DNA from 2 places in the Robbsia betulipollinis genome. Region 1 is predicted to be linked to the other one. Evidence: predicted binding sites of a transcription regulator. Region 1 holds the regulator's gene; the other holds the start of a gene.
What was found. Region 1 encodes LexA, which represses DNA repair genes until DNA is damaged. Its sites were predicted from a motif close to ACTGTATNNNNATACAGT; they were not measured.

Region 1 (10,602 bases):
GCGGGAAGGATGGATTCGAGGTGGTTCATCGAGATGGGGCAGTGTCAGGCGCAGGGCCAGCGAAGCGACAGTTTACGCGGGTTTTCGTGCGTGGCTAAAAGAGCCTCCACTGAACCCCGGCAGAGACCTGGCTGCGGTCGATCCCATATGGACGCGGCACGCGACATGCTCCGCCATGGCATGCATCAGACGGCTAATCGGCCGATGTCGGCGAGGTCGACGGCATCGTGCGTACGGACGGTGGCGCATCCTTTGCGCATCCTTTTTCCACACGCAGATCGTCGAGTTGATTGCGTCGGTTGTTCGCGCTCTTGATCGCGGCGCTTTTTTCCATCGCGTTACCGATGCCGAAGTCCGTCGCGAACGAGAGGGCGGAGCGGCCATCGAACTGACTCTCTTGACCTACTCGCCTCTGGAAATCATCTATCTTGGCGGTTTCGATATCGATTTCCGGGCAGCTGAGGCTGTTTTTTTCATAGGCGGTCAGTTCGCTCTCCCGCCCGTAAAACTTCGTCGCGCAACCGGCGAGCGCCGTACAAACGATCAGGGTACTCAGTAGTCGTCTTTTCATGGTCCTTCGCCTGCAGCGATACGCGGTGCGCTGTCGAGCGAGCAGCGGACCGACCCACTCCTGCCTTGCACAGCCAGGTGTTTCAAAGTGAAACTCAGCCTACCGGCGGTTCCGCTGCTTCGCCTTGTCCCGGTGGGTCGTTGGGCGCAGCGTCGCGCCCTTCGTCGGCCCGGTCGGGAATCGCGCTCTTTTCGTTGTCGCTATGCTTGGCCACCGTAACGTCTGCTGCCGGTGCCGCGGGGGTCTTGTTGTCTTCGCTCATTCGGATTCTCCTGTCATGGTTGACTCAGTCGTCAAGCAATAATGATACCAGTGCGTTGCTCACCTCAGGAGTGCTTATCTCCGTTCGCGTACGATACATCTGCAGACAGGGCAAAAACCAGGCAAGACGCGGGTGCAACGTGGGGATTGAGGCCAGGGGCGGGGGCGAGGATCAGATCGAACGGCCCGCTTCGTTTCCCGTTGTCATCATGGCCGCGCTCTCGTCCGCGATGCAGCGATCGATCATCCGGCATATTGCGTCGATCTTTCCGACCATGGTGGTGCCCGAACTGCCACGATAAACGCGCACCGCGCTGCGGGTCGCGGATAGCGGCGTGACCTGAACCGGACGTACGGAGGCCGTGCGCTTGATGCCGCCACCCGCGATTCCCGAGCCGAAGCGTTGCGATTCGGCAGGCGTCGCCGCTGCTGCGGGAAACTCGCCCTTGTCGCCCTTGTCGCCCTTGTCCCGGCAGGAGCGAAAGACGCGGGTGAGTCGCGCTCGCCCGAAGGTATGAAGCGCGGTACTGGCAGACAACAGGCGGACGAGCCTCGACATGACGTTTCTCCGTTCAAAGTTGGGTAGGACGTATGAGACCGACGGCGATACCTTCGAGCTCAAAGTCCGTTCGCTCGCGGTCGACCAAAATATTCGAAAAATCAGGGTTTTCTGCAATCAACTCGACGCCCGTGGCAGTGCGCTTGAAACGCTTCACCGTCACTTCGTCGCCCAGTCGCGCCACAACGATCTGGCCGTCGTTCGCTTCGCGGCGACGTTGCACCGCGAGGAGATCGCCATCGAGAATACCCGCGTCACGCATGCTCAGGCCCCTGACCGTGAGCAGATAATCCGGCTTGTTCGAGAACATCGCCGGATCGCAGCCGTACTGACGCAAGACGTGTTCCTGCGCCAGAATCGGATTGCCGGCCGCGACCTGACCTATGAGCGGAAGAAACAGTGCGCGCGTTAGCGAGGCGGCCGGTGCGGCGTCGTTCGCCGCGTCCGGTTGGACGATCCGGATACCGCGCGATGCACCCGGCGCCAGTTCGATTACGCCCTTGCGGGCGAGCGCACGCAAGTGTTCCTCGGCGGCGTTCGCCGAGCTGAATCCCAATTCCGCGGCAATCTCCGCGCGTGTGGGCGGGAAGCCGCTGCGCTCGATGGCACGCTGCACTAATTCAAAGACTTGCTGCTGTCGTGCGGTAAGCTTGAGCATGACGTCGTTCCTGGATGCGATACTGTAATTCTATACAGTATTTTCCGGCTGGCAACCTTTTTCGCCGGTCGCCGCCGCATGTCCGTCATCGATGTGGGTCCCATGCGACGTGGCAATTGCGGTTGCAAGTAGCGTGCCTCTGTGCGCTACAGTCGCGGTTTCCCCATCCTTCGCCCCGGTTGTTTCCAGATGAATGTTCCTCCTGCTTCAACACCGTATTTTCCCGCTGGCGATGCGCCAGCCCGCGTGGCGCCGGACGCCATCGGCGCACTGCCCGCCGCATCGCCTGTCACGCCTGCGGGTCCGCCGCTTGCCGCCGCTGCCGGAAGGGCTGCCGCGGCACGACCGGCGACCCTGCCGCGCGTGGTGATACTGGGCACGGGCGGAACGATCGCCGGGTCGGGCGCAAGCGCGGCAGAATCCCTTCATTACCGCGCGGGCGCGCTCACGCTCGACGTGCTGTTGGCGGCGGTTCCCGGTCTCGATCGGCTGGCCGCCATCGCGTCCCGGCAATTCGCCGCAATCGACAGCAAGGATGCCAGTCTCGATTTCCTGTGTGGTCTGAGTCGCGAGGTCAACGCGGTGCTGGCACGCGACGATGTCGATGGCGTCGTGATCACGCATGGCACCGATACGCTGGAAGAAACGGCTTACTGGCTGCATCTGACGGTGGGCAGCGACAAACCGGTCGTGATGACTGCGGCGATGCGTCCCGCGACCGCACTCTCGGCGGACGGCCCGGCGAATCTCTTCGACGCGGTCACGCTCGCCGCGGCACCGGCTGCGCGCGGACAGGGCGTGCTGGTGGCATTCGGCAACCGCATCCACTCCGCACGCGATGTGGTCAAGGCGAGTAGTCACTCGGTGAACGCTTTCGCCTCGCCGGAATCGGGCGCACTGGGTTGGGTTCAGGATGGCCAGGTCGCGTTCGCACGGGCCGCTCAGGATCTGCACACCGGGTTGCACACCGGGTTGCACACCGGGTTGCACACATCCGGTAGCCGTTTCGCCCGTGCATCGGGCTGGCAGGCCGCGGATCTGGCCGCCGTCGATATCGTGGTGAGTCATGGAGGCGTTTCGCCCAGGTACATCGACGCCCTGATGCGCGATTCCGCCGGGCGGGTGGCCGGCGTGGTCGTCGCCGGTACCGGCAATGGCTCGCTGCATGCCGATCTGCAGCAGGCGTTGGCGCAGCTGCCGGGCGCCGGCATCGCGGTCGTGCGCTCCAGCCGTGCGCTGGAGGTACGTGTGACGCGTGGCGCGGCGGTCGACGATGCGGCGCTCGGCTTCGTGGCGAGCGGTACGCTGAACCCGTACAAGGCACGGCTGCTATTGCTGCTCGCGCTATCGGACGGCATCGCGGCGCCCACTGCCCTGCAGACCCTGTTCGATGCCTATTGAAGCGTTTTTCCATAGCGCATGACCGACATCCGGTGCCGCTCATCCGGTGCCGCTCAGCGAGCCCGCGCCGCATCCTCCAGCTGCGCGCGCAGTGCCGCCACCAGAGCCCGCACCCCGGCGAGGTCCGCCAGAAAATCGCGATTCGCCCGAGAGAGCCGGACGGCAGCGCGCGCCGTGTCGCCGGCGTCCGGCGCCGAACGTGCCACAGGGCGAGCGTCGTGCGACGCGTTTTCGTCATCGTCGGCCTCCGGCGCAAGGCCGGCGGCGATGCTGCTCGCCCGCGTCAGTGCGTCGCAGGCATCGGCGAAGGCATGCAGGCCGAGCATTTTCGCCGGACCTTTGTTGTGGTGCGCGTATTGACGCAACGCGGCGCGGTCGCCTGTTCGCATGGCCTGTTCGTAACGAGGATGCGAGGCGTCGAGTCCCTCCTCGAACAGGCGTAGCAACCGCGCGGCCATCGTGCGGTCGCCGTTCGCGATCCGCATCAGACGCTCGGCGAGTTCGTCCAGTCGCTCGGCGGGTTCGGGCGACGCGGGCGCGACGCTGTCCGCCGAAGCCGTGGCCTCGTGCGCATCGCTGTGGTCTGCCGTCGGCAGCAGTTGCGCGCGCAGGCTGGCGAGGGTCAGGGGCTTGACCAGCAGGCCGAGCATGCCCGCGTCGAGGCAACGCTGCCGCGACGCGGCGGAGGCGTCGGCGCTGTAGCCGATAACCGGAAGGGTCGATCCCCGGCGTTCGACGATGGCAGTGGCAAGCGCATATCCGCTCATGCCCGGCATGTTGCAATCGGTGATGACGAGCGCGAAAGCCTCCGCCGCCAGTAGTGCCAGCGCCTCCCCGGCGTCCGACGTCGTCTGTGCCGCGAACCCCAGCTGCATGAGTTGCGTGGCCAGCAATACCCGGTTCGCCTCGTGGTCGTCGACGACCAGCACGCGTGCCCCCGGTTCGAGCGGCAAGGCGAGGGGACGGGCGACGCCGGAACCTGCCGGACGCGATGGCGCGGTGTCGTGGTGCGGCACGAGAAGCGGCAGGACGAGCGTGACCGTCGTGCCCGCTCCCTCCCGGCTTTGCAGGGCGATCGTACCGTCCATGGCTTCGACGATGCGGCGGCAAATCGCCAGGCCCATGCCGGTGCCGCCATAACGGGCGTAAATCGCGCCCGAGAGCTGCTGGAAAGGTTGAAATAGCTTTTCCTGCGCCGCGGGCGCGATGCCCGGACCGGTATCGCTTACCGTGATGGTGATGCCTGCCGCGGGCGCGCCGTCCGGCGTGGGCAGTGCACCGCATTGCGCACGCAACGCGACCGTCCCCGATGCGGTGAACTTGATGGCATTGCTGAGCAGGTTGTTCAATACCTGCCGCAGCCGACTCGCGTCGAAGAGCGCCAGATCGGGCAGGCCGGCCGGCGCCTCCCCGGGAAGCTCGAGCCGCAGTGCGAGTCCTTTGGATGCGGCGCTGGGTTGAAAGAAATCGACGACCTCGCGCAGGTGGTCTGCGAGACGACCGGGCGTCCGGTTCAATTGCATCTGGTCGAACTCGGCGCGGGAATAGTCGAGGATATCGTTGAGCAAGGTCATCAGCGCGGTGGCCGAGCCGTAGGCCAGTCGTGCCTGTTGCCGGCGCCGGGCGGCGTTGATGGGCATGACGCCCGGCGCCGTCCGGACGCAGCGCGTGCCGACGGCTTCAACGTCGTCGGCGCGTGTTCCGTGCTCCGACTGCAGGAGTTCGAGCACGCCGATGATGACATTCATCGGCGTACGTATTTCGTGGCTGATGGTGGCCATGAACAAGGTCTTCGCGCGATTCGCGGCCTCCGCTTCCTCCTTGGCGCGGCGCAGCGCCTGTTCCATGTGTTTGAGGTCGGTAAGATCGATCCAGCCGCCCAACATGCCGCCGCTGTAAGCATGCGCGCCATCGCGTCCCGCCGGAACCGGCACGCTCAGCTGCCCGAGCGGCACCGCCCAGTGACAGCCTTCGATGCGGCGTCCATGCAGGCGCAGCGCGAGCGTCTCGAAATACTTTTCCGCACCCGCGCGCAGGTGCCGATAGGCGTCGTCGATGAGTCTGCGGCTCTGCGCGTCGAAACCGGGCGTATCGGCGATCGTGCGTCCGATGAGGTCTTGCAGCGGCAAGGCCATCGCTGCGCAAAGTGCCTGGTTGCAATCGACCAGTACGCCGGCCGCGTTGCGAACATAGGTCGGATTGGGGTTGGCGTCGATCAGCCGTCGCAGAAAGGCGACCTGCTGTTCGAGGAGTCGTTCATGCCGCTGGCGGGCCCGTATGCGGAACCTCAGCCACAGGCTCCAGGCGACGATCGCGCCGAACAGCAACGCGACGGCGAGCGTTGCATGGCGTATCAGCGCACGATGCGGCACCCAGCTGGGCGGCACGAGCGCGAGGGCGCTCCATTGCGCGTTGAGCGCATCGATGCTGGCTTCGGGGAGGGCGCCGATGGCCCGATCGACGATGGCGCGCAAGTGCGGCGCGCCCGGGCGAATCGCGAATTGCACCGGCACCGCGGCAGGCCCGGTGGTGCCGGAGATCCGCAGCGCACGCGCGTAGTACTGGTGGATGAAATAGTCCGCGGTCGCGAAGTACAGCACGGTTGCGTCCGCATGTCCGGCGGCGACGTGCTCCAGCGCATCGATGCCGCTCCCGGCATAGATGATGTCGCGAGGCGCGAGGCCGCGCGCGAGCAGGTAGGGCGTCAGCGGCTGGCCTTTCACGAGAGCGATCTTGCGCCCGCGCAGAGAGTCGAGATCGGTGATGGCCGCGTCGTCGCGGCGCGCCACGATCGCAGCGGTGGTGAACATGAAGGGGCGGGTATGAAGCAGTCCGTCAGGATCATCGTGATCGGCGCCGAGCGCGAGCGCTGCCATGTCGACCTCGCCCTGCGCCGCTTGCTGGCGCATCGCCGCGACCGGTGCGACGAATACCGGTTCGAAGACCAGGCCCGTGCGCGCGGCGATCATGTCGAGCAGCGACGCGGTGATGCCGGAAAAGCGCCCGCCGCTGTCCTCGAAGGCAAACGGCACCACATAGCTGGGCGTGGCGACGCGCACCACGGGATGGGCGTCGATCCATGCCTGTTCAGCCTCGCTTAATGGCAAGCGTTGCGGCCGTGTCGCCTGTGTGACGTCGCTCCAGCGCCGTGCGATGCGCGCGTGCATCTGGGGCGGGATGTGCCCGAGCGCGGCGTTCAGTTCGGCCAGCAGTTCGCGCTGCGCTGGATTCACGGCGAACGCATGCGGAATGCTCAGGGCATCCAGCCGTTGTTTGATCTCGAGCCCGGTGAACAGCACGGTGCGGGCGTAGGCGCGCAGCGCGCCGGGGTCGCCGACATACACCGTCGCCCGTCCGATCGCCAGGCTTTCCAGTGCGTGATAGGGCGTATCGACCGCAACGCGCCGGGCTTGCGGATAACGCTGCGCGAGCGTTGCGTCGGCGAACGCGGTACGGACGTAGACCAGCGTTTCGCCAGCCAGACCGGCGGCTGGCGGATGGTCGTGCCGGGCAATGACCGCAACCGCGCTGCGCGCGAAGGGCGCCGTCGTCACCGGGGCGTCGGGCCGGCGGTTCGCCTCGGCGCCGGCGCGATCCGCTGGCGGACTGTCGATGCCGATCGCGACCGCGACCTCGCCGCTCGCGAGCGCGGCGCGCAGGGCGGCCGGATCGGCGTAAAGCCGCGCCGCCCATTCGATGCCGGCGAATTGTCCGATGCGGCGCAGGTAGTCGGTCGCCACGCCGGTCACGCGCAGCGTTTCGGGATCGATGATGGCCGTGGGGCGAATGCCCTGGATCATGCCGACCGCAACATGACGCACGACATCGGGCCGGGCGGAAGGCATGCCCGGCGGTTGCGGGGCGATCGCGGCATCCGGCGCATCCCAGGCATCGGCGATGGTCAGCACGCGCGGGGTAGGGGCGGCGATTGCCTGCGGATGTGCGAGACGCGGCGCCAGTCCGGTTGCCGTGCCCGCGATCGCCAGATAGAGGAGGGACAGCCGGAACCGGAACCAGAACCCGCCGCGGGGCAAAACCCATGTCCGACGGGCGCGCACGCCGCAGTCGCGGGACAGTGCCGCCGCGCGACGAGGAAAACGGTGCGTGCATGGTGTTTCCCGCATCGTTATTTCGGTATGCTTAAAAAGCAATTATTGCATACCGGCCAGGCGCCGAACCAGTGGCGACCGGCGAACGCGTCGCTCAGTGGCGACTTACGTCGGGTTCGAAAAAGACCCAGCGCGCTTCGGGGAAGCGGGCCTGGAGATCGGCTTCGATACGGTTGATCGCGTCGACCTGGGCGCGGCCGCTGGCGTAGTCGATCAGTTCCGCCTGCACCGCGACGACGATATGTTCGCCCCACTGCAGCGTGATCAGATTGATGACGCGGCGCACTTCCTCGCGCTCTTCCAGAAAGGCATGAATGCCGCGGCGCGTGTCCGGCGAGGCCGATTCACCGACGATCATCGATTTGACCTCGCGCAACACCAGTGCCGCGACGATCATCAACAGCAGGCCCACGCCAATCGATCCGCATGCGTCGTAGACGGGGTTGCCCGTCACGGTGGAGGCGACGATGGCGATCAGTGCCACGCTGAGGCCGGCAAGCGCGGCCGAATCCTCGCCGGCGACCACGAGCAGTTCCGACTCGCGCGTCTCGCGGAACCACCGCCACAAGGGCATGCTGCCGTTGGAATGGCGAATCTGCTTGATTGCACCGGTCAGCGATACGGCTTCCAGGATCAGCGACAACACCAGCACGGCGATGGCGACATAGGGGTAGGAGAGGGGTTCGCGATGCAGCAGACGATGCACGCCTTCGTACACGGAGAAAGCGCCGCCGATGAAGAACAGCAGCAGGGCGACGATCATCGAGTAGAAGTAACTGACGCGTCCATTGCCCAGTGGATGAAGTTCGGATATCGGCTCCCTGGCCTGACGCATGCCGAACAGCAACAGCAGTTGGTTCATGCAGTCTGCGAGCGAGTGAATCGCCTCCGCGAGCATCGAGCCGGAACCGGTAAAGATCGCAGCGCCGAATTTCGCGGCGGCGATCAATGCGTTCACGCCAAGCGCGAGGAAAATTGCGACGGGAGATTCGCTTGCCATTCTGTTCCTTGAAGATGATGAGGAGGGCCGCCGCACGAGGATCACCCTCGGCGAAGACCGCTTTCAATTCTATGCGAATGTCATGGTGCGAGATGGACGCGAAAGCTGTTTGCAAGTACAACTCAAACAATGCAACTAACAGTCAAATTTTTAAAAAATAAAGATCAACTGACGTAAACCAGCCATCCACACCAACTCAGCCGTTCATCATGCAAATGCAATTCGCAGTCACGAAACGAGTTGAACCATGCGTTTTCCCGACACGCGACACTGGCGCGGCGTGATCCCGAACTTTGCCCGAAAACTTCGGCTGGAGTGCGCCGCATCGTTGAATCCCCATCGAAATCAGATAGCCGCCCAGGTAGGCTAGGAAGGCGGGCGCGGTGATCATCGGCGCCTTGAAGTGCATGACGGCGCGGTTCGGCGTGGGGGTCTCGATGCCCTCGAGCGCCCACCAGATGCCGCCCACCTGCAGCGATTTGTCCGCATGCAGGCGGTCGAAATACGTGAACTTGACATCGTCCGACGTCAGTTTGTCGCCATTGTGGAAGAGCACGTCGTCGCGTAGGTCCAGTTCGAGCACGCGGCCGTCGCCATCCTTCCAGCGCCATGCGGTGACGACGCCTGGCCGCAACCGGCCTTGTGCGTCGATATCGATCGCGGTGTCGAAGACGCTGCGATAGATCGAGATCGGATCCGGCGCGACGCGCACCAGCGGATCCCATGACGGGACATCGGCGGGAAAGGCGATCGTGACGGGCGTGGCCGCGGGCAGCGGGGCGCCCAGCGCAGAACGGCTCGCGGCCACGCCCAGAGACCCGAGCGCACCGAAACCGGCCAGACCGGGCAGGGCGGCCGCGCCCGAAAGCAGCTGCAGGAACGTTCTACGGTCGGTCATGACATGATCCCTTCTGGTTCGTGGAGATGACACATTGCGGGATAGCGGACACCAAAGGCGCCCCCCCTGGATGGCCCCTGGATCCGGTCCCCGAAGCGATTCAAAACGGCCGATCGCCCCTGATCCAGAGCCGGTGCATCTCGCGTACGTACTTCTTGTCGTCGAACAGCGTGCCGGTGTGCAGCGAACAGCGGTTGTCCCAGACGAGCACGTCGCCGCGATGCCATTTGTGGGTGTAGACGAAACGTTCCTGCGTGCAATGCGCGATCACGTCGTCGAGCAGCGCGAACGCGGCATCGGTCTCCATACCGTCGATGCCCTTGACGGTGCCCAGGCTCGGCCAGAGCGCGCGGCGTCCATCCGCGGGATGCGTGCGCACCAGCGGATGACGCACGTCCGGGTTATCCAGCAACTGCGCCGGTGTCAGCTCGCGTCGCTGGAACTCGCGCGTCGCCATGAAGTGCGCGTAGCTGTGATGCAGCACGAGACCTTCCAGCGCCGCGCGCTCGTCCTCGGGCATCGCATCGTAGGCCGCGCAGGTATCGGCGAGGAGGGTGTCCGAGCCCTCTTCGGGCACCTGCACGGCGTACAGCATCGTGCACATCACCGGTTCGGCCTTGTAGGAGTAATCGGTGTGCCAGCCGACGCCATCGTTGTGCGCACCAATCGGCTTGCCATCGACAAGTCGGTTCGACAGCACGTAGATTTCCGGGTGACCCGGCAGCGTGAATTCCTGGATCGTGTGGCCCTCGGGTTCGCCGAACGCCGATGCGAAACGCACCAGATCGTCCGGCGCCATCGATTGGTCACGCAACAGGATGGCGCCATGCAGATGAAAGCAGCTGACGACGTCCCGCAGCACATCCGGGGCAACGCTGGCCAGATCGACGTCCAGGATCTCGGCGCCGAAACCGGGCTTGAGTTCCCGGGTGGAAAAGGGAGAAGCGGGGAGCATGTTCGACCTTTATTTCTGAATAATGACGGTGACCGACGCGCACGCACGAGGGTAGTCAATGAAATGGCCAGGGCAACAACCACAACCGAGAGAATAAGCAGCCGATTTGTCGCGGTCTTGTCGCAGCGCGCACGGGAAACTGGAGCGCGATGCATATCGGGCGGCGCACGGCAACCGCCGGCGGCGGGAG
Region 2 (10,602 bases), on a different contig from region 1:
TGGCTCTATACCCTGTCCCTGCCCGCGTTGCGGCAGCCCTGCTATCTGTAGTCCAAGCAAAGGGGTTTGGTGCGTTAAATGCCGCAATCGCACTACCTCGCCTAGCAAGAGATAGGAAAACAGCGTGCGCGGCGATAAACGTACTTCGTAACTTGACTTGGTTACGAAAAATGCCATCTGGGAAGCCGCTGGACGAAGCCAGTGTCCAACGGTATATAGACGGAGTCCCTGTTAGCGCTTCGTGACCACGAGTAGAAAAACGTGATCCTCGGGTCCCGTCCAGACATCCTCTTCCTCGTTGTGCACGGTCACCATGCCCGTGTCGGGTACGTAGCTGATAACCTCACCTTCATGCAAGGCCCCATAGTTGGTTTGGAACGCGACCCATTGACCAATCATGGCGCCGCCGGCGCTGGGCGCCCGTCCTCTATTTCCTGTGTCCAGATGCAAGGTTGGTCCGTGCCGACACATTGCCCAGCGCACCCTACGCAAAAATGGCGCGACGCCAGGCCTTCGCCACGCCACGCCACGCCACGCCACGCAGTGTGCTCGCTCATAAAAGGGGTTCCAATCGTACGGCCTGCTTCGATGGCATAGAAGCGCGCCTCGCCCGGTTGCCCGGCGCGAATCGCCGCGTTGATCTTCCTTTGTACCAAACGCTGCACGCAGCCGATCGACCCACGCGGCGACCGTCGGCATTGCCACGCGTAAAGACGGTACGGAGGGCGGTCGTGGAGCATGACGCGGGATTGAATTCGACATGATGGTTTCCCGAGTGGAGAATCGTCTCAGCAAAAATTCCGGCTGGTCGTGTGCAGTTCGCCGAGTAATGCACTCATGTCGACCAGACGCCGGGCTACCAGATGCCGCACTTCGCCTTCACACTGCCAGACGCCATAGACGCCCAGTAGCGACGCGCCCAACGCTTCACGACGAAAACGCTCGAGCAGCGCTGGCCACACGATGACATTGACCGAACCGGTTTCGTCCTCGAGCGTCACGAACATCACGCCTTTGGCAGTGCCCGGGCGCTGTCGGACAGTCACGATGCCGCAGCCACGCGCGAGACGCCCATTGGGATAAGTGGACAGGACCTGGGCGCTCATCAAGCGTTGGGCGTTCAGTCGCTCACGTAGTAGGGCCAGAGGATGACGACCCAGTGTCAGGCCGATTGCTCGGTAATCGCCAAGAATGGACTCCGCTTCACCTGGCGCGGTCAGATTCGGAGTTTCATCATCGCGCCCCGTGTCGCGCAGCAACGCCTTTTCCGGCGCCGCTGCGACCGCTTGCCAGAGCGCCGTTCGGCGATGGCCCACGAGCGATGACAACGCGTTGGCTGCGGCGAGCAATTCCAGATCGCGCCGCTCGAGCTGGGCACGGCGCGCGAGATCCGAGACATCGCCAAAGGCGCACACCGCACGGGCCGCTTCGATACGCCAAGCAGACTCCTCGCGCATGCCGCGGATGTTGGACAACCCCATGCGCACGGTAGGACGTTGCAGGTCACCTTCCAGCGTTGAATCCCACTCGCTGATCATCACATCGACTGGCAGGACCGCCACACCGTGCCGTTTCGCGTCCTGCACGAGCTGCGAGGGCGAGTAAAAGCCCATCGGCTGGCTGTTGAGCATCGCGCACAGAAACGGCGCCGGGTGGTGGCATTTGAGCCAGGCGCTCGCATACACCAGCAGCGCAAAACTCGCCGCATGGCTTTCCGGAAAACCATACTCGCCGAAGCCCTGGATCTGCGCGAAGATGCTTTCCGCAAAGTCGCGCGGATAACCCCGCTCAAGCATGCCGTTGACGATGCGATCGTAGTAATGCTGCAAACCACCTTTGCGCTTCCAGGCGGCCATCGCGCGGCGCAGGCGATCGGCTTCGCCGGCGGAGAACCCGGCGGCAAGCATGGCGATCTGCATCACCTGTTCCTGGAAGATCGGCACGCCCAACGTCCTCTCAAGCGCGGTCTTGACTTCATCGCTTGGATAGGCGATCGGCTCCAGTCCCTGCCGGCGCCGTAGATAGGGGTGCACCATGCCACCTTGCACGGGACCGGGGCGCACGATCGCGACCTCGATGACGAGATCGTAGAATTTGCGGGGTTTGAGACGCGGCAACATGCTCATTTGCGCGCGCGACTCGATCTGAAATACTCCCACGGTGTCCGCTTTGCAGATCATGTCGTAGGTGGCCGGGTCTTCCGCCGGGATGTCCTGCAGCTCGAACGGCTCGCCGCGCAGATCGCTCACCAGCGCCAAAGTTCGCCGTATGACTGACAGCATGCCCAAGGCCAAAACATCGATTTTGAGCAAGCCCACCGCGTCCAGGTCGTCCTTGTCCCACTCGATCACGCTGCGCTCGGCCATCGCAGCGTTCTGGATTGGCACCATGCGCGACAACTTGCCCGCACTGATGACGAAACCGCCCGAGTGCTGTGACAGGTGCCGGGGAAAACCCAGCAGCTGCACAGCCAGCGTCGCCCACTGCTGGATCAGGGGCGCCGTCACATCAAGGCCGGATTCGGTGAAGCGATGCAGCAAATCGCCGCTCGAGTCGAACCACTGGTGAGCTTTGGCCACCTTCTCGACGATCGTCAGATCGATGCCAAGCGCCTTGCCGGCATCGCGCAGGGCGCTGCGGGGTCGATAAGTGGTGACGGCGGCCGCGAGCGCCGCGCGGTCACGGCCGTACTTGCGATAAATGTACTGGATCACCTCTTCGCGGCGCTGATGTTCGAAGTCGACGTCGATATCGGGCGGTTCGTTGCGCTCGCGGCTGATGAAACGCTCGAACAGCATGTTGCCGCGGCTCGGGTCCACTTCGGTGACGCCCAGGCAATAGCAAACCGCGGAATTGGCCGCTGACCCGCGTCCCTGGCACAGAATGCCCTCGTTGCGCGCGAAGCGCACCAGGTCGTAGACGGTCAGGAAATAGGGTTCGTATTGCAGCTCGGCGATCAATGCCAACTCGTGCTCGATCTGCTCCTGCACGGCGAGCGGGACGCCACGGGGAAACCGTCGGTGCGCTCCGGCATAGGTTTCCTGCCGCAGGTAGTCGGCGGGCGTAACGCCCACGGGCACGACTTCTCCCGGGTATTCGTAGCGCAGTTCGTCCAGCGAAAACGTGCACTGCTCGGCGATCGTCAGGGTCTCGGCGAGCAGCGCCGGCGCATAGAGGTTGGCCAGGCGTAGACGTCCACGCAAATGGCGTTCGGCGTTCGGGTCCAGGTCGTAGCCGCATTCGCCCACCGGCCGGCGCAACCGCGTGGCCGACAGCGTGTCCTGTAGCGGTTTGCGCGAGCGCACATGCATGCACACGCCACCCAGTGCGACCGTAGGCAACTGATAGCGCCTGGCGACCTGCTCGACCGTCTCGCGCATCCATTCGTCGTCGGGGCCGCCGTGAAGTGATAACCCCAGCCACAAACGTTGAAAGAACGTGCGACTTGCCCAGCGTGCATGGGTATCAAATACATCCGCATCGGCAGACCGAACTGCCGGCAATGCGAGAATGACTAGACAGTCCGGCAACCAGCGCAGGTGCTCGTGCGGTGCCACCGGCCGGTCGAAATCCTCGCAGCGGATCAGATAAGCGCCTTTTTCCACGCGTGTGCGGGCCATCGTGATCAGTTCGCACAGATTGCCGTAGCCACTGCGGTTCTGCGCGAGAACGGTCAGTTCCGGGCCATCCGTACCATCCGCGTTCACCAGTCGAAAAAAGCTGCCAATCAAAAGGGGCAGTTGCGCTTCCTTGGCGGCGACATGGGCGCGCACCACACCGGCGAGCGAACACTCGTCGGTGATGGCCAGCGCCGCGTAGTCAAGGGCCGCGGCACGTGCAACCAGTTCCTCAGCGTGCGAAGCGCCGCGCAAAAACGTGAAATTACTGCAACACTGCAATTCCGCGTAGGGTGGCAAGAGAAAGGAATTCGCCATCGCCCATGCTCAGCCAAACAGGCCGTGTAGAAACCAGCGGGGCTCAGCTTCCTCAGCGGCGCCCAGACGTTCGCGAAAAATCCAATAGCAGCAATGGTCCCGGCCCTCGGCGATGAAGTAATCGCGCGCGGTGGTCTGCCCGCTCCACCAGCCGGCCTCAATGCGCTCAGCGGGGGAAGTTATCCGTAAGGGACTACCGTAGAACGGCCGGTGTTGCCGGGTTAGCAAGGCGATTGGCGTTTCCAGCAGCCAAAGTGGGCGGCGCAAGTGCCCGGGCGTTGCCACGGTCTTGGACACCTGCGCCACCGGCGCCCAGCGATTGGCGTGTTCTGGCCGGTGGTCCGTGAGCGGCTGCGGACGACGCACGTTCTCCTCGCCCAGCCGGGCAATCAGCAATTCCAGCAATCGTGCATGGTCCGCAGGCGTCCCGCCGGGCTCCGGAAAGAGCGTATCGCTCAGCGGTGCGGCACTCGCGAGCGAAACCGCGCTCATCCACACAGCCAGCACCGCCGCCGGCAATGTGGTGCGCTCTACGCGTTCCCGTACCAGCCGCAGAATGTGATCCGCATCCGCGGCCGGCTCGCCAAAGGCAATCTCGATTTCCGTTGGGATGATTGCCTCGCGGCCACGTTCGTGAGGCAGCTGCAGACGCAAGCGCCGCACACGGTACTGGCGCGCGCTCAGCCAGCCGCTCAACTGCGTAATCAGTGTCTGCGCGCAGGCGACAATCTCATCGGCGCGTTCGCTGCGATCCGGCAATTCCTGGCGCGCCTCAAACGTATCGGGGAGCGTCAACCATTCGTAGGCCTCGGCTTGCGCACCCAAGGCGCGATCGAGAGCGTGCAGCAATTCCGGGCTCGTGCGTTTGGCGAGGCCCGCGCGCGGCAGCGCGAGGACGTCGACCAGGGTGCAACAACCTAGCCCATCGAACCACTCCGCTGCGCGCCGCGCTTCCGGCAACAACGCCACCGGTACGCAGCCCACCGCGCGGGCCAGCGACTCCAGAGATAAGGTTGCCCTTTCCTGCCCGTGTCGCGCGAGGAGCCACGCGCCGGCGCCGGTCGGCGCGATGCCCAAGCGCCCGGTCATCGCCAGCGCCGTGAGCGTGTCGCGCATCTGGCGCCGCAAAGACCGCACGCCGCCGAATAAGCGCAGGCTCGCGCTGACCTCAACCAGTACCGTCGCCTCCGCGGCGAGCGTGACCTGGGGCGAGAATCGCATCAGGGCCACGGCCGCAGCGAATAAACACGCGTCTTCGCGCTGCGCGTCGCGCTCGCGTAGCGTGACGTTGGGACTCAGCGTCAATACGCCGCCACGGCGCATGCCGACACGTACGCCAGCCAAGCGCGCCGTGCGGCTCATCGTCAGCACGCGCTCACGCTCGAGGATGACCAAGCCGTTGGCATCAGGCGACCACGTCGGCCGATATGCTTCCAGCGACAGGTACGGAAGATGGACGCCGATCCACAGGCGCATGGCGATGACTCTTGAAAAGGGAGGGAGAAAGGGGCACGAACAGCGGCTCATCGCGTGCGGGGCCGCGACGTTTGATGAAGCGCACTGAGACGCCATCAAACGCCGGCGTGAGCCCCAAGCGCAACGGCGCGGGCGATGCGTGGGGCGCGGCCGTCATCGGCCGCATCATGAAAAAAACCGTGTCGCCCGCTTGGGCGGCCAAGTGCAGGCGGCGCAGCGCGTCATTGCGGATCTGCGGTTGCCAGAAGAGCAGCATGCCGCAGGTGCCGGCCCGGAGAATTTGCTCGGCGGCCCACAGGGCATCAGCTACCGAACCTGTTTCGATGCGGTGGAAATTGTCCGGCGGCACCCCCCAATTGGCGACGGCCAGGGCATTGGGCACGTGCGGCGGTTGAAGCAAAACAATCGGCCGCGTGCGCAGTGTGGCTAACGCAGGTTGTAGCAGGCGCACTTCGCCAATGCCTGGCTGCTGGATCAGGAGATCGATCAGCGTGCCGCGGGGCCACCCCCCACCGGGTAACTCAGCCGACAGCCCGGCATGGCCCGTATCGACGCAGCGCTCGCGGCCCTGGGCGAGTTGGGAGCCACGCCAAAGCGATGGATGAATAGTTTGTGGGCTGCTGAGTGCCTTGTGCATACGCTTCCCCGGTGGTAAACACTGTTTTTTTATACAGTATCTTACCGAAGGCGCTTTCGCAAGCTGGAAAATCCCGCGCACATCACGACGGCATTTCGGAAATGCAGTTTGGCTACTGCGCGCCTTGAGTAAAAAGGTACGTTTTTTAGTGGCCGTATCGATAACCTTTTTATACGCGTTGGCGCCGGACACCATCATGCACCCCGCGCGCAGCAATGGCGTCCAGTTCGCGCTGATGATCTAGTCCACGCGGATATTGATCATGATTGGCACATTGCACGCTATAGCCCCGTGTGGACAATAGCGTCGCCACATCGAGCAACATTCACCAGCGCGATCGCTCATCAAGGCACGTGCGCTGGGTCCGCAGTTGTAGCGCGGAATAACAGCCGCCGGCGCCGCGGCGGCCTCCCGAATGAATGCCAGTACCTCGACATAGGATCGCCAAGCAGAAAACTGCGTGATTCACGCCACACATCGTCCCTGTCCCCGGTTCCTATCCCTTCCGGCTTTACCGCAATTCTCTGGCGTATAAGAAACAGCACCATGCCACCAGTTCCTTGAACCGCTAGGTAATCAAATAAATATTATAAACTGTACCTACATTCATAGAGTTTGTTAAAATATGCTTTCCTTGCATTGAGGCAAACCCATACATCACAATGATATATTGTGCCTCTGCAAGGTTTTCTCCACGAAAGGCCAGGAACAAGTAATGTCTAAACAATCCGAACTCGACAAGTTGATCCAGGAAAAGGCGAAGCTTGACGCCCAAATTCAAGCGATGCGTGCAGAGGCACGCGGCAGTGCTCTCATTGAGGTCAAAGAAACAATTGCCGCGTTTGAACTCACTGCGGCAGAACTTGGGTTTGGCACGCGGGGTTACGCTCGGAAAGAGAGCGTGAGTAAACAACGCAGTGCGGTCGCTCCCAAATATCGCGACCCCGAATCGGGAAAAACCTGGTCGGGCCGTGGAAAACCGCCGCTTTGGATTGCCGGCAAAGACCGGGATGGTTTCGTCATCGTGTAAAGAAATTTTAGGTGGCGCGTCGCGCCCCTTTACAAGTTTTTTATTACTAATAGACCTCAAAAAAATAAAACAGATTGTCAATAACTAGCACCAATAAAATGCATTACGCTCTGTTACTGCAACTCAAGTGGCATCGATTTACTATCGCATAACGAATGTGTTTGAGACTTCAGCTACTGGCGCGGCGGCATATTTGATTACTATCATCTCCCTTCCAAATCAGCATCATGCTACGTTTTTATTGCACAAAAAAGCTTTTGGATCGAATCGGAGAGCGACCTGCGACGGAAGTCTCAGGCATTTCTGGTAAAAATCTATCAAACTGGTATACGACGATACTATTTTTGAAACCGCAAATCGCGCTATTAGTCAATGAATGCACCTTGCTGCCGTTATTAATGCCGTTGGCGCCGGAAAAAACATTAGCGACAAGATTCCCCGCACATCTGGCGGAAATATTGTCGCTGCACGGATGGCGTCCCGATCGAATCGAAAGCGAGTTGCGTCAACTCGACGGCCACCAATTCCTGAAGACCGCAAATCGCAGTGTGCTGGGCATAATGAACGAATTTGCGTTTTCCGCAGAGGTCTATAAGCACCATCACCGAAGTGATGACACGCAAAGAATAGCGCTGGCCTTAGCAGAAATAGTTTTTAAACCGATCCAGTATCAAAGCCCATCACAGTTACTTGCTGTCATTGAAGCACATGGCAGCAATCTGCATTAATCAGGCTGCAGTGTATTGGTTGCGAACTGCCTCTCAAAATCGAAACATCACACAATGGATAAAGCGACCATCAATGCCATTGATCCTGCACGCCTGACGGACATCATTGCGGATGTCGCGGAGCTTCATCCTCATGTTTGGCGTCGGCTGTGCTTTGCGTCGGCAGTTCAAGCCGGGATAAATGTCCCGGAAGCCGCCCATGCATGGCTGGAAGCACTTCAGGCGCAAACATCGTTCCTTAGTGCCGACCAAGTGACTGAATTGGCCTCAGAACTGGATGCATTGAGAAAAGGCATTGTTCGTGATGTCATCGAAGTTGCGCCAATGCTCGCGATTGAATTAATGTGGGAATTTTTTACCCTGGCCGAAGGTATCTTTGAGCGAACCGCCGAGGAAGCAACCGAGGTCAGTGATATTTTCGACCGTGCTTGCACTGATCTTATTAGTATTGCGATAAGCACGGGTACAGGACCGGCGTTATTTGCGACGAGGATCGCAGCCGCACAGGCATCTAGTCAGTACGGCGAGTTTCGAGAGCTCATTCAGGCGGTCAACGCCGCGCAAGCCAATGCCCCAACCTTTTTGTCGAAGGTAAATTCATACTTACAAAAGTCAACGTCATAGGTTAAACATATTTTGCAGAACACCGACTTTAGCGTTTTATCTAAGAAATCTCGATAGTAAATATATTATAATAATCACAAAACCAAAAAAATCTATTTTGCAATGTGATATGACATTATCCTTTTGCAACGAGTGCCGTTCTGTTATTGTTAACGGACTATTCTATGATTTTTCAACGTTTGAGGAAGCTGTGCTTTTTGTCTCAAATGTGAAATCTGGCATTCCGCCGCAGCTCGCATATAATTTTTTTACAGCACGCTGTGTGCGGCACTAGCATGCATAACTCATAGGTACTAGTAAAAACTGACCTCTTCGCCTACGTTGATAACGGGAGTTATCATAAGTGGCATTCGGCATACTGCCTGTTCGATGAATATGCCACTCTGACATGGAAGACCGTTTTTCGGCCGAAGCGGTCGTTTAGCACCTGTCCGCTCAATGACCGCAGTAAGATGCAAAGCAGACATCGCAGCAAGAGAAACCGCAAACCGTATTCGGTGGTCGGTTATTGACGCGGGGGCGCTCTTCCGAGCCTCCCACTTCGCTACGTCTTTTTCTTAGCCTCAAGCAATCATCGATTGAATTTCCCGATGCGCCTTTACAGTGGGGAGAACAGGGTTGCACCTAGATACCGTATCTAAGCAGCGGCCCTGGCTCGGATCAAATGCAGCACTGTGACCAACTGATCAACCTGATCTGCGAGAAAAATTGCCTCGGGCCCGGAAGGGCACATATCGACGAACGGGGTCTCATAGAGACGCGATGCATCCATAACCCCGTTCTGCATAAGTTCCTCGACGATGAGGTTGATGAACTCGATCTGATCAGGGGTCGCGGTCGTTCCGCTGATGAACTCGCTGAACGCCTGCATCGCGGATTCGCGCTCCAGACCTACCAATGACCGGATGAAAAACCCTAGGCCCTCACTCTGTTCGGTCGCAGACTTGATGAGTTCCGGCGATCCCCCTGCCTCGATCAGCATTTTATTGAACTCTTCGAGGTCGGCTGCTGTCAACGGCTGGTTACGACGCAGTCTCTGCAAAGCCAGATGGTTCTCGTGCGCCCGCAGAAACGCTCTGGCCTTTTCCTTGAACTTGGCCATGTTGAGGCCCGCCGTGACCTGTGGCAGCGTGACTTCGGTCATGTCGCCGAGCTCGTCCTCGAAGTCCGTATAAACGATCTTCTTCATGATTTTCGGAATAAGCTTGATGAGGGCGCGCAGTCGACGACGTGCGGTTTCCAGCATCGGCACGGTGACGTCTTCCCACCATTCGTCACTTGCAACTGCACTGATGAGAACGATCTGCGCCTTGATCGCGGGAATAGCGATCTGTTCCTCAAGTTCGCCTGCAATCCTCTGAATCTTCTCGCGAAGCCCTACGAACCCTGTTCCGGCTTGCAGAATGGTGAGTTGTGCACGTAAAACCAGCATATCGAAGCGCTTAGCCTCTTCGTCACTGTCGACGAGCATGGTCGGCAAGTCAGCGACACGATCGGACAATTCATGGAAGTCCTCCTGCGAAAGCGACTCCCAGGCATCGGGCTGACTGAATTTGTCGACAAACTGGCGCCGCGGCCGAACCACGAAATTATCGACGTTCATCGCCGCAACCTGAGAGTGCAGCAACGCCGCCGTCTCCTTGCGCAACTGTCCTTCGGAAAGATGACCGCCATAAGGTGGCGGCTCAGGCTCATTCATTTCGCCTTGCGCCCGTTCGTCGAGTGTACCGATCATGTCCAGCCGCGCCTTGAAAAGGCGCATCCCGAGCGGCTCTGTGGTCGAACCTTCAGCGAAGTCCTGACTCGCACCGAAGAATTCCAGGTTCTGGCAGAAATCGAAGATAAAGAATTCCTTCTTGTCCTGCCCTGGCCCGAACAGATCAGGACGAAGGCGCGTGCCACGTCCGACCATCTGCCAAAATTTTGTCTTCGAGCGCACCGCCTTGAAGAAGACGAGATTGACGACCTCCGGAACGTCGATGCCGGTGTCGAGCATATCGACCGACACCGCGATATGCGGCATCTTCTCAGGCTTCGAGAAGTCGTCGATGATAGTTTGAACGTACGTGGTCTTGTACGTCACCATCCGCGCAAAGTGCCCTTTGTACTGCGGATAGTTGGCGTCGAAGCGCTTCGCGATAAACTCGGCGTGATCGTTGTTCTTCGCGAAGA

Region 2: a site for LexA is predicted at 6,069-6,086, ahead of imuA (translesion DNA synthesis-associated protein ImuA). Genes of this name have one in related genera too.

What each region holds. Positions count from the first base shown of each region.
Region 1 covers NZ_JAPMXC010000002.1:111,927-122,528, forward strand. The annotation lists gene dusA (tRNA dihydrouridine(20/20a) synthase DusA) at 1-29, opposite strand, end outside; gene OVY01_RS12330 (hypothetical protein) at 194-571, opposite strand; gene OVY01_RS12335 (hypothetical protein) at 666-833, opposite strand; gene OVY01_RS12340 (hypothetical protein) at 1,005-1,391, opposite strand; gene lexA (transcriptional repressor LexA) at 1,405-2,049, opposite strand; gene OVY01_RS12350 (asparaginase) at 2,239-3,450, shown strand; gene OVY01_RS12355 (ATP-binding protein) at 3,504-7,574, opposite strand; gene OVY01_RS12360 (cation diffusion facilitator family transporter) at 7,654-8,559, opposite strand; gene OVY01_RS12365 (ABC transporter substrate-binding protein) at 8,756-9,457, opposite strand; gene OVY01_RS12370 (TauD/TfdA dioxygenase family protein) at 9,558-10,412, opposite strand.
Region 2 covers NZ_JAPMXC010000014.1:9,220-19,821, reverse strand. The annotation lists gene OVY01_RS22335 (error-prone DNA polymerase) at 789-3,935, opposite strand; gene OVY01_RS22330 (Y-family DNA polymerase) at 3,945-5,411, opposite strand; gene imuA (translesion DNA synthesis-associated protein ImuA) at 5,341-6,048, opposite strand; gene OVY01_RS22320 (H-NS histone family protein) at 6,764-7,078, shown strand; gene OVY01_RS22315 (DUF6933 domain-containing protein) at 7,306-7,806, shown strand; gene OVY01_RS22310 (DUF6880 family protein) at 7,861-8,430, shown strand; gene OVY01_RS22305 (DEAD/DEAH box helicase family protein) at 9,068-10,602, opposite strand, start outside.